One region of the Streptomyces sp. NPDC057428 genome, then DNA from elsewhere that is predicted to be linked to it. Evidence: predicted binding sites of a transcription regulator. Region 1 holds the regulator's gene; the other holds the start of a gene.
What was found. Region 1 encodes HrcA, which represses chaperone genes, less so after heat shock. Its sites were predicted from a motif close to TTNGCACTCNGNNNNNCNGAGTGCNAA; they were not measured.
Positions count from the first base shown of each region.

Region 2: a site for HrcA is predicted at 5,811-5,837, ahead of groES (co-chaperone GroES). Genes of this name have one in related genera too.

Region 1 covers NZ_JBHVCT010000084.1:18,751-26,471, reverse strand. Annotated here, with positions in the region: partial or broken gene ACFU5K_RS25570 (RNA-guided endonuclease TnpB family protein) at 1-14, shown strand, start outside; gene ACFU5K_RS25565 (MBL fold metallo-hydrolase) at 50-772, opposite strand; gene hrcA (heat-inducible transcriptional repressor HrcA) at 938-1,954, shown strand; gene dnaJ (molecular chaperone DnaJ) at 1,955-3,094, shown strand; gene ACFU5K_RS25550 (nitronate monooxygenase) at 3,218-4,291, shown strand; gene ACFU5K_RS25545 (16S rRNA (uracil(1498)-N(3))-methyltransferase) at 4,288-5,034, shown strand; gene ACFU5K_RS25540 (histidine triad nucleotide-binding protein) at 5,137-5,496, shown strand; gene ACFU5K_RS25535 (ribonuclease Z) at 5,662-6,570, shown strand; gene ACFU5K_RS25530 (adenosine deaminase) at 6,581-7,573, shown strand; gene ACFU5K_RS25525 (MFS transporter) at 7,537-7,721, opposite strand, start outside.
Region 2 covers NZ_JBHVCT010000042.1:27,560-35,280, reverse strand. Annotated here, with positions in the region: gene ACFU5K_RS18135 (response regulator transcription factor) at 1-120, opposite strand, end outside; gene ACFU5K_RS18130 (WhiB family transcriptional regulator) at 545-874, shown strand; gene ACFU5K_RS18125 (LysR family transcriptional regulator) at 966-1,856, opposite strand; gene ACFU5K_RS18120 (MOSC domain-containing protein) at 1,938-2,633, shown strand; gene ACFU5K_RS18115 (SDR family NAD(P)-dependent oxidoreductase) at 2,748-3,521, shown strand; gene groL (chaperonin GroEL) at 3,622-5,247, opposite strand; gene groES (co-chaperone GroES) at 5,347-5,655, opposite strand; gene ACFU5K_RS18100 (polysaccharide deacetylase family protein) at 5,959-6,873, opposite strand; gene ACFU5K_RS18095 (methyltransferase domain-containing protein) at 6,989-7,721, shown strand, end outside.

The sequences.
Region 1 (7,721 bases):
CGGAGGCAGCCTGAGCCAGGAATCCCCCTGCTTCAGCCCGGGGAGGATGTCAAGACACGCCGAACCGGACGGCCAGTTGATCACGCTGCGCCCGTACGAACGCCGCGTCCACCACCGCTCCGTGCCCCGGCACGTACAGCGCGTCCTCGCCGCCCAGCTCCAGCAGCCGGTCGATCGCCGCCGGCCAGTGCGAGGGCACGGCGTCCCGGCCCGCCTGCGGTTCGCCGGACTCCTCGACCAGATCCCCGCAGAGCACCACGACCGGCGAGCCGGGCACCAGCACCGCGAGATCGTGCCCGGTGTGGCCGGGACCCACGTTGGCCAGCAGCACCTGGAGGCCGCCGCCGAGGTCCAGCGTCCACTCGCCGCTGACCTGGTGCCGCGGAGCCACCAGCGCGTCCGCGGCCGCCGTCGCGTCCCGCTCGCTCATCCCGTGCCGCACCGCGTCCGCACGCAGCTCCTCGGCGCCCCGCCCCAGCAGCTCCGCCGTGCCGACGGCGCCGTAGACCTCCGCACCGGCGAAGGCGGCGGTCCCCAGGACATGATCGAAATGGGGATGGCTCAGTGCGATATGCGTCACCCTCCGGCCCAGCAGGGCCTCCGCCTGGGCCCGCACCTCCGCTCCCTCGCGGAGCGTCGAACCGGTGTCGTGGAGCAGCACGGCGTCCGCCCCCGCCACCAGGGTGACGGCCGCGTCCCAGACGGGCAGGCGCCGCCGCCCGATACCGTTGCCCAACCGCTCCCAGCCGAACTCTTCCCAAGAGGCGTCCATACGACGACGCTATCGGCATCGACCTGCGCGGTCCCACGATCGGACCGGCCGGTCGGCCTTGCCCCGGGCCCACCCCACCCCCGTACACTGACCGGGGGATTGCTGGCACTCGAACGCACAGAGTGCCAGGCAGACACCGTAGAACAACAGCTGGAGGTGTGCGCGGTGCTCAGTGAACGCAGACTCGAAGTGCTGCGCGCCATCGTCCAGGACTACGTCGGCACCGAGGAGCCGGTCGGCTCCAAGGCGCTGACGGAGCGGCACAGCCTCGGGGTCTCCCCGGCCACGGTCCGTAACGACATGGCGGTGCTGGAGGACGAGGGCTTCATCGCCCAGCCGCACACCAGTGCGGGACGCATTCCCACGGACAAGGGTTACCGGCTCTTCGTCGACCGGCTCGCGGGCGTCAAGCCCCTGTCGTCGCCGGAGCGCAGAGCCATCCAGAACTTCCTCGACGGCGCGGTCGACCTCGACGACGTCGTGGGCCGCACGGTGCGGCTGCTCGCGCAGCTGACCAGACAGGTCGCCGTCGTGCAGTACCCCTCGCTGACCCGTTCGACGGTGCGGCACGTGGAACTGCTGTCCCTGGCTCCCGCCCGGCTGATGCTCGTGCTGATCACGGACACGGGCCGGGTCGAACAGCGTATGATCGACTGTCCTGCACCGTTCGGTGACACGTCACTGGCCGATCTGCGGGCCCGGCTCAACAGCCGGGTCGTGGGGCGGCGGTTCGCGGACGTCCCGCAGCTGGTGCAGGATCTGCCGGAGTCGTTCGAGAGCGAGGACCGGGGAACCGTGTCGACGGTGCTCTCCGTCCTCCTCGAGACCCTGGTCGAAGAAACGGAGGAGCGGCTGATCATCGGCGGCACCTCCAACCTCACCCGCTTCGGACACGATTTCCCTGTGATGATCCGGCCGGTGCTGGAGGCATTGGAGGAGCAGGTCGTCCTGCTGAAGCTGCTCGGTGAGGCAACGGATTCGGGCATGACCGTACGGATCGGGCACGAGAACGCCCACGAGGGCCTCAACGCCACGTCCGTCGTCGCGGTCGGCTACGGTTCGGGCGACGAGGCAGTCGCCAAACTCGGCGTGGTCGGACCGACCCGCATGGACTACCCCGGAACGATGGGAGCGGTACGCGCAGTGGCACGTTACGTCGGACAGATCCTGGCGGAGTCGTAAGTGGCCACGGACTACTACGCCGTACTCGGCGTGCGCCGCGACGCATCTCAGGACGAGATCAAGAAGGCATTCCGCAGGCTCGCCCGCGAGCTGCACCCGGATGTCAACCCGGATCCGAAGACCCAGGAGCGGTTCAAGGAGATCAACGCCGCTTACGAGGTGCTGTCGGACCCGCAGAAGAAGCAGGTCTACGACCTCGGCGGTGACCCGTTGTCCGCCTCGGGCGGCGGTGGCGGCGCGGGAGGCTTCGGAGCCGGCGGCTTCGGCAACTTCAGCGACATCATGGACGCGTTCTTCGGCACGGCCTCGCAGCGCGGACCCCGTTCGCGCACCCGCCGCGGCCAGGACGCGATGATCCGGCTGGAGATCGACCTCTCCGAGGCGGCCTTCGGGACCACCAAGGACCTCCAGGTCGACACGGCGGTCGTCTGTACCACCTGCAGTGGCGAAGGGGCCGCACCCGGCACCTCCGCGCAGACGTGTGACATGTGCCGCGGCCGCGGCGAGGTCTCCCAGGTCACCAGGTCCTTCCTCGGCCAGGTCATGACCTCGCGTCCCTGCCCGCAGTGCCAGGGCTTCGGCACGGTCGTGCCGACCCCCTGCCCCGAGTGCGCCGGAGACGGCCGCATCCGCTCCCGGCGCACGCTTACCGTGAAGATCCCGGCAGGTGTCGACAACGGCACCCGGATCCAGCTCGCGGGCGAGGGCGAGGTCGGTCCCGGCGGCGGCCCGGCCGGCGATCTGTACGTCGAGATCCACGAGCTGGCGCACCCGGTGTTCCAGCGGCGCGGCGACGACCTGCACTGCACGGTCACCATCCCGATGACGGCGGCCGCGCTCGGCACGCAGGTGCCGCTGGAGACGCTGGACGGCATGGAGGAGATCGACATCAGGCCGGGCACCCAGTCCGGCCAGTCGGTCCCGCTGCACGGACGCGGGATCACGCACCTGCGCGGCGGCGGTCGCGGCGACCTCATCGTGCATGTCGAGGTCATGACCCCGACGAAGATGGACCCCGAGCAGGAACGTCTCCTGCGGGAGCTGTCCAAGCTGCGTGGCGAGGAGCGGCCCACCGGCCAGTTCCAGCCAGGACAGCAGGGACTCTTCTCCCGCCTGAAGGACGCCTTCAACGGCCGCTGAGCCCTGTCACCGCGCCGCCCGCCGGTTCCCCACCGGCGGGCGGTGCGGTGTTTCCACGACAGCCCGTCCGCCCTGTGGAACGGCTGATTCGGCACGGTTCACCGGACATGGCACGATGCGGTCATGCCCTTGGCCCTGACCGATCTCTGCCGGTACCCGATCGTGCAGGCCCCCATGGCGGGCGGCACGTCACGCCCCGGACTGGTGGCTGCCGTGGCGGAGGCCGGAGGACTCGGCTTCCTCGCCGCCGGCTACAAGACCGCGGACGGGATGTACGAGGAGATCCGGGAGATGCGGAGGGCGAGCGCCCGGCCCTTCGGCGTGAACCTCTTCATGCCGCAGCCCTCGGTGGCCGACCCGAGCGCCGTCGAGGTCTACTGCCACCAGCTCGCGGGCGAGGCCACCTGGTACGAGACCCCGCTCGGTGACCCGGACGCCTGCGGCGACGACGGTTACGAGGCCAAGGTGGCGATCCTCCTGGAGGACCCCGTACCCGTCGTCTCCTTCACCTTCGGCTGCCCGGCCCGCGAGGTCCTCGAGGCCTTCGCCGCCGCGGGCACGCTCACCGTCGTCACCGTCACCTCGGTCCAGGAGGCACGCAGCGCCCAGTGGGCGGGGGCCGGCGCCCTCTGCGTGCAGGGCGTCGAGGCGGGCGGCCACCAGTCCACGCACCACGACGATCCGCAGGGCGGCCTCACCGGCACCGGCCTGCTCTCCCTGATCGCCCAGGTCCGCGAATCCGTGACGTCACCCCTCGTCGCGACCGGCGGACTGATGCGCGGCTCCCAGATCACGGCGGTCCTCGCGGCGGGCGCGGACGCGGCGCAGCTCGGCACGGCGTTCCTGCCCTGCCCGGAGTCCGGTGCGCACCCGCTGCACAAACAGGCCCTGACCGACCCGCTGTTCGTGACCACGGCCCTGACCCGCGCGTTCTCCGGCCGCCCCGCGCGCGGACTGGTCAACCGCTTCGTGCGGGAGCACGGGCCTTACGCCCCCGCCGCCTACCCGCAGGTCCATCAGGTGACCAGCCCGCTGCGCAGGGCGGCGGCCCTGACGGGCGACGCCCAGGGCATGGCCCTGTGGGCGGGACAGGGGCACCGGATGGCCCGCGAGATGCCCGCGGGAGATCTCGTCGGGCTGCTCGTCGCAGAAATGGAAGCCGCGCGTGCGGCAGTGAACGTGAGGAGTGCCCCGTGACGGCACCGGTCTTCGTCGTCGAACACCTCCCCAGCGGGCCGGAGTTCGTCCTGGACGGCCCCGAGGGGCGGCACGCCGTCTCCGTGAAGCGGCTGGGCCCCGGGGAGGACGTCGTCCTCACCGACGGCCGCGGCCAATGGGCCGAGGGCGTCGTACGGGCGGCCGAGGGCAAGGACCGGCTCGTCGTCACCGGCCTCGCGAGCGTCCAGGAGGAGCCTGAGCCCACGCCCCGCATCACCGTCGTCCAGGCGCTTCCCAAGGGCGACCGCGGGGAGCTCGCGGTGGAGACGATGACCGAGACCGGCGTCGATGTGATCGTGCCCTGGCAGGCCGCGCGCTGCATCACGCAGTGGAAGGGCGACCGGGGGCTCAAGTCCCTGACGAAGTGGCGCGCCACCGCGCGCGAGGCCGGCAAGCAGTCCCGCCGGGTGCGCTTCCCCGAGGTCACCGGCCTCATGACGACCAGGCAGGTCGCCGCTCTGCTGGCCGGGGCCGACTTCGCCGGGGTCCTGCACGAGGACCGGGACAGCGGCAGCGAGCCGCTCGCCACGGCGGCACTCCCTGGCGGGGGCGGCATCGTGCTGGTCGTCGGGCCGGAGGGCGGCGTGTCCCCTCAGGAGCTGGCGGCCTTCGCCGAGGCGGGCGCGCCCGCCTACCGCCTCGGGCCCAGCGTGCTGCGCACCTCGACCGCCGGCACGGCCGCGGCCGCCCTGCTGATGGGGCGCACCGGGCGCTGGAGCTGACGCCCGGCCGGCTCCGGCGCAGGCACCCACGCCGCTCCGGCGCGGCCGGATAGCATGCCGTTGTACTGATCACGAGGACCGAACGACCGAGGAGACCGGGCCATGGCGGGAGAACCGCAGACCGACTGCCTGTTCTGCAAGATCGTGGCAGGGGGCATCCCGGCGACCATCGTGCGCGAGAGTGATACGACCGTCACCTTCCGCGACATAAACCCCCAGGCGCCCACGCACGTGCTGGTCATCCCCAAGGCGCACTACCCGGACGCCGCCACGCTCGCGGCCGCCGAGCCGCAGATCGCCGCAGATGTGCTGCGTGAGGCAGGTCTGGTCGCCGCGGACGAGAAGCTCACCGATTCGGGATACCGCATCGTCCTCAACACCGGCCACGGCGCCGGGCAGACGGTCTTCCACGCGCACGCCCACGTCCTGGGCGGACGCGGGATGCAGTGGCCTCCCGGCTAGGACCTCCCGCACGGACCGCGCCGGGCCCGCGCCTTCGCACCGGGGCGCCGGCGGCTGCCCGTCGGCTGGGCCGGGCGCGGCCCCGCGGTCCCGGCCAGCCGCAGGACGCACGGCCCGGACCCCGTCCCGTGCGCCCCGATCCGACGAACGACCCCGGAAGCGACCGTGTCCGTAAGAGAACTCGTGGTCCTCGGCACCGCCAGCCAGGTCCCCACCCGCCACCGCAACCACAACGGCTACCTGCTGCGGTGGGACGGTGAAGGCATCCTCTTCGACCCGGGTGAGGGGACCCAGCGCCAGATGCTGCGGGCGGGCGTCGCCGCGCACGACATCGACCGGATCTGCGTCACCCACTTCCACGGCGACCACTCGCTGGGCCTCGCCGGTGTGATCCAGCGGATCAACCTCGACCAGGTCCCGCACCCCGTCACCGCACACTTCCCGGCGAGCGGACAGCACTTCTTCGACCGGCTGCGGTACTCGACCGCCTACCGCCAGACCGTCGAGCTGGCGGAGGTCCCGGTCGCCGCCGACGGGGTGCTCGCCACCACGGCGGCGTACACCCTCGACAGCCGCCGCCTCTCGCACCCGGTCGAGTCCTTCGGATACCGCCTCACCGAACCCGACCGGCGGCGCATGCTGCCCGTAAGGCTTGCCGAGCACGGCATCGCCGGACCGGACGTGGGGCGCATCCAGCGGGACGGTGTCCTGCGCGGCATCCGACTGGAGGAGGTCTCCGAGGAGCGGCGCGGGCAGCGCTTCGCCTTCGTCATGGACACCCGGCTCTGCGACGGCGCGTTCGCGCTCGCCGAGGAATGCGACATGCTGGTCATCGAGGCGACCTTCCTCGACGAGGACAGTCGGCTGGCGGCCGACCACGGTCACCTCACCGCGGGGCAGGCTGCCCGCGTGGCGAAGGAGTCGGGCGTACGGCACCTCGTGCTGACGCACTTCTCGCAGCGCTACAGCGACCCCGACGTCTTCGAGCAACAGGCCAGGGCAGCCGGCTTCGAAGGCGGACTGACCATCGCCCAGGACCTGATCAGGGTTCCCGTACCCACCCGCCACCAGTAACGAGATCACCGTGCACATCCCCAAAGCAGAACTCCACCTCCACATCGAGGGGACCCTCGAACCCGAGCTGGCCTTCGCCCTCGCCGCCCGCAACGGGGTGAACCTCCCCTACGCGGACACCGAAGAGCTGCGCACCGCCTATCTCTTCGACGACCTGCAGAGTTTCCTCGACCTCTACTACGCGCTCATGGCGGTCCTGCGCACCGAGGAGGACTTCGCCGGACTGGCCGACGCCTACCTCACCCGCGCCGCGGCGCAGGGCGTCCGGCACGCGGAGATCTTCTTCGACCCGCAGGCCCACACCGACCGGGATGTGCCGATCGGGACCGTCGTCGAAGGGCTCGGCAGGGCGCTGGAGCAGAGCGAGGAGAAGCACGGCATCTCCACGCAGCTGATCATGTGCTTCCTGCGCGACAAGTCCGCCCGGTCGGCGCTGGAGACCCTGGAGGCCGCGAAGCCCTACCTCCACCGCATCAGCGCCGTAGGTCTCGACTCGGCCGAGGTCGGCCACCCGCCGTCCAAGTTCCGCGAGGTGTACGAGGCTGCCGGGGCCCTCGGGCTGCGCAAGGTCGCACACGCGGGTGAGGAGGGCCCTCCCGCCTACATCCGCGAGGCCCTGGACGTCCTGGGTGTCGAACGCATCGACCACGGACTGCGCGCGATGGAGGACCCGGACCTGGTGGAGCGGCTGGTCGCCGACCGGGTGCCCCTCACGCTCTGCCCGCTGTCCAACGTGCGGCTACGAGCCATCGACGTACTGGAGGAGCACCCGCTGCCCGCCATGATGGCCGCCGGACTGCTCTGCACGGTGAACTCCGACGACCCGGCCTACTTCGGCGGGTACGTCGGAGACACCTTCCACGCCGTCCACGAGGCGCTCGGCCTGGACCGTGAACAGCTGCGCACCCTGGCCCGCAACTCCTTCGAGGCGGCCTTCCTCGACCACGACGAGGAGCGCAGGGCGCGCTACCTCTCCGAGGTCGAGGCGTACGCGTTCGACTGACCGGCCGAGCCGGCGGGGCCGGCGGTCCGGATCGCGCTGCGGACCAGCCGCCTCCGCCGCAGACCGGGCACGCTGATCTCCGTGACCGCCTGCTCCGGCGCACCCAGTTTGGGTACCGCGCCGGGGAGGCTGCCGGTCGTGGCGGCGA
Region 2 (7,721 bases), on a different contig from region 1:
GAGGACCTCCTCGCCGTTGGCCGCCGTCGTCACACGCTCGACGCCGGGCACGGTCGCAACCGCGCGGCGGAGCGCTTCTCGGGCAAGCGGGGAGTCGTCGCAGACGAGGACGGATGTCATGACCGTCCTCCGCAGCTGATGCGCGTCACCTTGAGCCTCCAGGCTGATACAAGTCGTCACCTGAGCGGTCGACCCCCTCGGACATCTGCCCGAGCTCGTTCTGCGTCAACCGCTTCCCCTTCATCAACGACGGTCACTCGAAAGAGTTACGGCCCGAAGCATCGGGTTCGGCACTGTGCGTAAGGGGCCGTGCACAGAGAAGAGTGACGTCGGTTCAGGCACCCCTCGATCACTCCCCCACCCGTCGATCTGCCCCATTTAGGCGGGTTTTCTTCCCTTTTGCTGGCGTCTGAGGCTAGATTCGCAAGAAGTCATATTTACATCTACTAACACCGTAGATGTACGGTCGGGACTCAGGTCACCGACAAGCACCAACGGTCGAGGATGCCGATTCCGACTCAGCAAGGTTTCGAGGGGACACGCAATGGCAGATTTCTCCCGCCTTCCAGGACCCAACGCGGATCTGTGGGACTGGCAGCTGCTGGCCGCCTGCCGCGGGGTCGACAGTTCGCTCTTCTTCCACCCCGAAGGGGAACGCGGAGCGGCCCGGAGCGCCCGCGAGGCCTCGGCGAAAGAGGTCTGCATGCGCTGCCCGGTACGCGCCGAGTGCGCGGCACACGCACTCGCGGTACGGGAGCCCTACGGCGTTTGGGGCGGCCTGACCGAGGACGAGCGCGAGGAGCTCATGGGACGCGCCCGCAACCGGCTGATCTCCGCCCATTCGGCGCCGTCCGAGGGATCGGGCCCCACCTGACACCCTGCGGGCCCAAGCGAACGCAGAAACGTTTCTTCAGGCCCGGTGCACTCCTGCTCGGGCGTGCGCCGGGGACATGGTGGTGCGCCCGTCAGCGCGCGGCTGCCGCGGTCAGCTGGTCCAGGGTGGCCGCCACCGCGGGAACCCGGGCGAGGTCGGGCAGGGTGAGGGCGACGATCTCGCGCTCGACGGCGGGCTCCACCGTCACCGTGCGCGCCCCCTTGGACCGTACGGACTCCAGGGCCAGCTCGGGCAGGAAGGCGATGCCGAGGCCCGCCCCGACCAGGCCGACCACCGCCGGGTAGTCGTCCGTGGCGAAGTCGATCCGGGGGGTGAATCCGGCCTCCTCGCACACCTCGACCAGCTGCCGCCTGCAGCGTGGGCAGCCGGCGATCCACGACTCCTCCGCCAGCTCGCCGATGTCCACCGCACCGGCCCCGGCCAGTCTGTGCCCCTCCGGAACGAGGCCGACCAGCCGGTCCGTGAGCAGCGGGCGCACGACGAGGTCGTCCCATTCACCACCGGTGCTGCCGTACCGGAAGGCGAGGGCGATGTCGACGTCGCCGTCGCGCAGCATCTCCACCGAGCGGGGCGGCTCCGACTCGACGAGCGACACCTGCGTACCGGGGTGCGCGGCACGCAGCGCCGCGAGGGCGCCGGGGACCAGCGTGGAGCTCCCGCTGGGGAAGGAGACGAGCCGGACCCGGCCCGCCCGGAGACCGGCGATCGCGGCGATCTCCTCCTCGGCGGCGGTCAGCCCGGCGAGGATGCCCGAGGCGTGGCGCACCAGCGCCTCACCCGCCTGGGTGAGCCGCATCTCGCGACCCGTACGGATCAGGAGGGGGGTGCCTGCCGAGCTCTCCAGTGCCTTCATCTGCTGGCTGACGGCGGGCTGGGTGCAGCCGAGATCGCGCGCCGCGGCGGAGAACGATCCGCCGGTGGCGACGGCACGCAGGACACGGAGATGACGAGCTTCGATCACGCTCCAACCATAAGCGACGCTTGCATAATCATCTGATAAGTCATGAGCGGCTTTGAGTACCGCGCCGCTAGCGTGTACGGCATGAAGGTGCTCACCGTGAACATCGGCCGCCCCACCCCGTCGTCGCACACCGACTCCGCCACGGGGCTGACCGGAATCGGCAAGCAGCCGGCCGACGCGCCGGTGCGGGTCTCCGATCCCGGGCCCAGGGGCAGCGGCGGCAGCGGGCTCGCCGGGGACGCCGTGTGCGACCTGCGGCACCACGGCGGTACGGACCAGGCGGTGTACGCGTACGCCCGTGAGGAGCTCGACGCCTGGGAGGAGGCGCTCGGCCGGCCTCTGCCCGACGGCGCGTTCGGGGAGAACCTGACGACGTCGGGGGTCGTCGTCAGTCACGCCAGGATCGGGGAGCGCTGGCGGGTCGGCGAGGAAGTGGTCCTGGAGGTCACATCGGGCCGTGTCCCGTGCCGCACCTTCGCCGGACACGTGGGCGAACGCGGCTGGGTGAAGCGGTTCACGCACGAGGCCGCCACGGGCGCGTACCTGCGCGTGATCCGGCCGGGGACGATCTGTTCGGGCGATCCCGTGGAGGTCGTGCACCGCCCCGGCCACGACATCACCGCCGCCCTGGAGTTCAGGGCGACGACGACGGAGCGCACGCTGCTGCCGAGCCTGCTCGCCGCGGGTGACGCGCTGCACGGGGGGACGCTGCGGGCCGTGCGGGCGTACCTGGCCAGGAGCGGCCCCGCCCCCGCCGAGGGCACCCCCGCGTCGTAGCGGCGCGCGGCCCGCGCCCGAGGACGGGCGGTCCCCGCAGCCGCTCCCCGGAACGGCTGCGGGGACGTCGGGCTGGTCGGTGGCCCACTCACTCGGGGCACTACCGTGCCGCTTATGACGACTGCACTGATTACGGGCGCGACGGCGGGAATCGGGGCCGCCTTCGCACGACGGCTCGCGAGTGACGGGCACAACCTGGTACTGGTGGCCCGTGACACGGAGCGGCTGCGGGCCCAGGCCACGGAGCTGCACGACGGGCACGGCATCGAGGCCGAGGTGCTGACGGCCGACCTGTCCACGGACACGGGTATCGCAGCGGTCGAGAAGAGGTTGGCGGACCGTCACAGCCCGGTCGATCTGCTGGTCAACAACGCGGGCTTCGGCAACAAGGGGCGCTATCTCGACGTCTCCGTCGCCGACGAGCTGACGATGCTCAGAGTCCACTGCGAGGCGGTGCTCCGGCTGACCTCGGCAGCCGCGGGGCCCATGCGGGAGCGCGGCCGCGGCGGTGTCGTCAATGTGGCCTCCGTGGCGGCTTTCCTCCCCCGGGGGACGTACGGGGCGTCGAAGGCGTGGGTCGTGCAGTTCACGCAGGGCGCCGCGAAGGACCTGGCGGGTTCGGGTGTACGCCTGATGGCGCTGTGCCCCGGCTTCGTTCGGACCGAGTTCCACCAGCGGGCCGGGATGGGGACGGGCAACATCCCGGACTGGATGTGGCTCGACGCGGACAAGCTGGTGACCGCGGCCCTGGCCGACCTGGCCCGGGGCCGGTCGGTGTCGATCCCGGATCCGCGGTACAAGGCGCTGATGGGCCTGGTGAAACTCACGCCCCGGAACCTGCTCGGCGGGGTGACCACCCGCGCGGGGCGCACGTACGGCCCGAAGTAGCGAGGGACGGCCGTCGTCGCGGGCGACCGTCAGGCGACGCACCGAGGCCCGGTGCCCCCGCGACGGGGGTACCGGGCCTCGGTGGTGGTACGGGGCCGTACTAGTGCGAGTGGCCGTGGCCGCCGTGACCGGCGTCCGCCTCTTCCTCGGCCGGCTTCTCGACGACCAGGGTCTCGGTCGTGAGCAGCAGCGACGCGATGGACGCGGCGTTCTCCAGGGCGGAGCGGGTGACCTTGACCGGGTCGATGACGCCGGCCTTGACCAGGTCGCCGTACTCGCCGGTCGCGGCGTTGAAGCCCTGACCCTTGTCGAGCTCGGAGACCTTGGAGGTGATGACGTAGCCCTCGAGGCCCGCGTTCTCCGCGATCCAGCGGAGCGGCTCGACGGCGGCGCGGCGCACGACCGCGACACCCGTGGCCTCGTCGCCGGTCTTGCCGAGGTTGCCCTCGAGGACCTTGACGGCGTGGACCAGAGCGGAGCCACCACCGGAGACGATGCCCTCCTCGACCGCGGCGCGGGTCGCGGAGATGGCGTCCTCCAGACGGTGCTTCTTCTCCTTGAGCTCCACCTCGGTGGCGGCACCGACACGGATCACGCACACGCCGCCGGCCAGCTTCGCGAGGCGCTCCTGGAGCTTCTCGCGGTCCCAGTCGGAGTCCGTGGACTCGATCTCGGCCTTGATCTGGTTGACGCGGCCCTTGACGTCGGCGGAGTCGCCGCCGCCGTCGACGATGGTCGTGTCGTCCTTGGAGACGGTGACGCGGCGGGCAGTGCCCAGCACGTCCAGACCGGCCTGGTCGAGCTTGAGGCCGACCTCTTCGGCGATGACGGTCGCACCGGTGAGGGTGGCGATGTCGCCGAGCATGGCCTTGCGGCGGTCACCGAAGCCGGGGGCCTTCACCGCGACGGCGTTGAAGGTGCCACGGATCTTGTTGACGACGAGGGTGGAGAGCGCCTCGCCCTCGACGTCCTCGGCGATGATCAGGAGCGGCTTCGATGCGCTGGCCTGGATGACCTTCTCCAGCAGCGGGAGCAGCTCCTGGATGGAGCCGATCTTGCCCTGGTGGATCAGGATGTACGGGTCGTCGAGGACGGCCTCCATACGCTCCTGGTCGGTCACCATGTACGGCGACAGGTATCCCTTGTCGAAGGCCATGCCCTCGGTGAACTCGAGGTCCAGACCGAAGGTGTTGGACTCCTCGACGGTGATGACACCGTCCTTGCCGACCTTGTCCATCGCGTCCGCGATGAGCTCGCCGACCTGCGGGTCCTGCGCGGAGAGCGCGGCGACGGCGGCGATGTCGGCCTTGTCGTCGATCGGGCGGGCGGTCGCGAGGAGCTCCTCGGACACGGCCTTCACGGCGGCGTCGATGCCCTTCTTCAGGGCGGCCGGGGAGGCGCCCGCGGCGACGTTGCGCAGGCCTTCGCGGACGAGGGCCTGGGCGAGCACGGTGGCGGTGGTGGTGCCGTCACCCGCTACGTCGTTGGTCTTGGTCGCCACCTCCTTCACCAGCTGCGCACCGAGGTTCTCGTACGGGTCGTCGAGCTCGACCTCGCGCGCGATGGTGACACCGTCGTTGGTGATGGTGGGGGCGCCGAACTTCTTGTCGATGACGACGTTGCGGCCCTTCGGGCCGATCGTCACCTTCACCGTGTCGGCAAGCTTGTTGACGCCGCGCTCAAGGGCGCGACGGGCGTCCTCGTCGAACTTCAGGATCTTCGCCATGGGCTGAGCTGTCCTCTCAAACGAACTGCGCCCCTCACCGCCCGGCTAGTTATCTCGCAGGGGGCCAGGGGCGCAGAACGGAAGCAAACGTTAAGTGAATTACTTCTCGACGATCGCGAGAACGTCGCGGGCCGAAAGGACGAGGTACTCCTCGCCGTTGTACTTCACCTCGGTGCCGCCGTACTTGCTGTACAGGACGACATCGCCGGCCTTCACGTCGAGCGGAAGGCGCTCGCCGTTCTCGAAGCGGCCCGGGCCCACGGCCAGGACGACGCCCTCCTGGGGCTTCTCCTTGGCGGTGTCCGGAATGACCAGGCCGGAAGCCGTGGTCTGCTCGGCGTCGAGCGGCTGGACCACAATGCGGTCCTCGAGCGGCTTGATCGCAACCTTGGAGCTGGTGGTCGACACGATCCGGTCTCCCCCTTCGGAGATCTCACGGGGTTTAACAGTCTGTGGGGTGGCGACCGGGCCGATCCGTCGTCGCGGGTGCCGGACCTGTCCTGTCGCGCGGTTGTGCTGGCACTCTCCATCGGTGAGTGCCAGCACAGAGACTATGACCGCGATTAGCACTCGGTCAAGCGGAGTGCCAATTCACCACCCTCGCGTGGCGTCGCGGGACCACTCACGCCCGGACAACGCGGGAGACCGCCGCGGCGTTCCGGCGACGCTTTCGCCTGCCCTGCCCCCTGCGCTCACCGGCCCCGGCCCACGTCAGACGTAGTCCTCCAGCCTGGCCACGGCGTAGCCCTTGTCCGTGATCGTCCTCATGACACGGCGGATCATGTCGGCCATGGACCCTTCCCAGTCCTCGCGTCCGCGGAAGTGGGTGAGGACGATGTCGCCGGGGTGCAGGTCCTGGTCCCACTCGCGCCACTCCATGTGGTCGGGGAACGCCTCGGCCGCCCACAGCGGGACCGCCTTGATGCCGCAGGACTTCGCGACGCGCAGGGTGTCGCCGTTGTAGTTGCCGTACGGCGGCCGGAAGAGGGTGGGCCTCTTCCCGAAGTACCTCTCGATCTTGTCCTGCTCGCCGCAGATCTCCCGCCGCTGCTCGGACTTCGAGAGGCCGGGGAGGTAGCGGTGGTTCAGCGTGTGGTTGTTGAGGGTGACACCTCTGGCCTGCATGTCCTTGAAGTAGCCGTAGTCGTCGCTGACCACGTAGTCGCTGAGGAAGGCGCTGTAGGGGATCTTCAGCTCCGTCATCATGCGCAGGAGTTCGGGGTCCTTCTCCGCCCCGTCGTCCATCGTCAGGAAGACGATCCGCTCCTTGGTGGGCACCGTGGTGAAGACCGGGGGGAGCGACTCCCCTCCTTCCACCTCGAAGCCCTCACGGGTGGTGATGTGCGGCTTGCGGGCCGGCGGCGCCGGGGCGACGAGCGGGACCTTCGCCAGGCCCCATCTCTTCGCGGCTGCGACGCGTGCGGCCTCCTGCTTCTTCAGCCGCTCGACGCGGGCCTCCGCCGCTGCGACGGGGCCGGCGGGGGCAGCGGCGGGCCCCTGACGGCCGAGGTCGGCGACCCCTGCGCGGCTGGCGGCACCGTCGTCGGCAGCCCCGACGCACCCTGAGGCGAGCGCGGCGACCAGCAGGGCGGCCAGGACCGAACCGGAAGACCTGTACCGCTTCATGGCAGATTTTTCTTTTTGTCGTACAAGTTGCATGGCGCCGCATCCTGCCAGCCGGCCCCCGGCCGCCCCGGGCGACACAGCCGGGGGGCCCGCCGGGTCCCCCGGCTGGCTCACAATGGACCGTGTGAACGCCCTTCCCCCCGCCGACCAGGCCGACCCGCTCGCCTCCTTCGCCGCCCTGCGCACTCCGCAGGGCGCGGCCCTCCTGGAGGAGCTCCGCGACCACGACCCCGCCCGGGAACTGGCGACGGCGACCCGGCTGCGCCGCACCCATCCCGCCGACCTGGTGTCGGCCGCGCTCGGCCAGGCGCGGCTGCGGCAGCGCGCGGTGGCGAAGTTCGGGGCCCAGGACGCGTTCCGCATGTTCTTCACCCCCCACGGCGTGGAGCAGGCCACCCGGACCTCCGTCGCCTCCTACCGCGCCGAGCGGTTCGCCGAGCGGGGCGTGCGGAGCGTGGCCGACCTGTGCTGCGGCATCGGGGGCGACGCGATCGCCATGGCCCGCGCGGGCATCGCGGTCCTGGCCGTGGACCGCGACCCGCTGACGGCCCTGGTCGCCCGCGCCAACGCGGAGGCGCTCGGCATCCAGGACCTCGTCGAGGTGCGGTGCGCCGACGTCACGGAGATCGACACCTCCCCGTACGACGCGGTCTTCGTCGACCCGGCGCGACGCGGCGGCCGCGGCCGGATCTTCGACCCCGAGGCCTACTCACCGCCGCTCTCGTGGGCGACCGGGGCCGCACTGCGGGCGCCCAGGGCCGCGCTGAAGATCGCGCCCGGCGTCCCGCACGAGGCGATCGGGCCGCAGGCCGAGGCCGAGTGGATCTCGGACGGCGGAGACGTGAAGG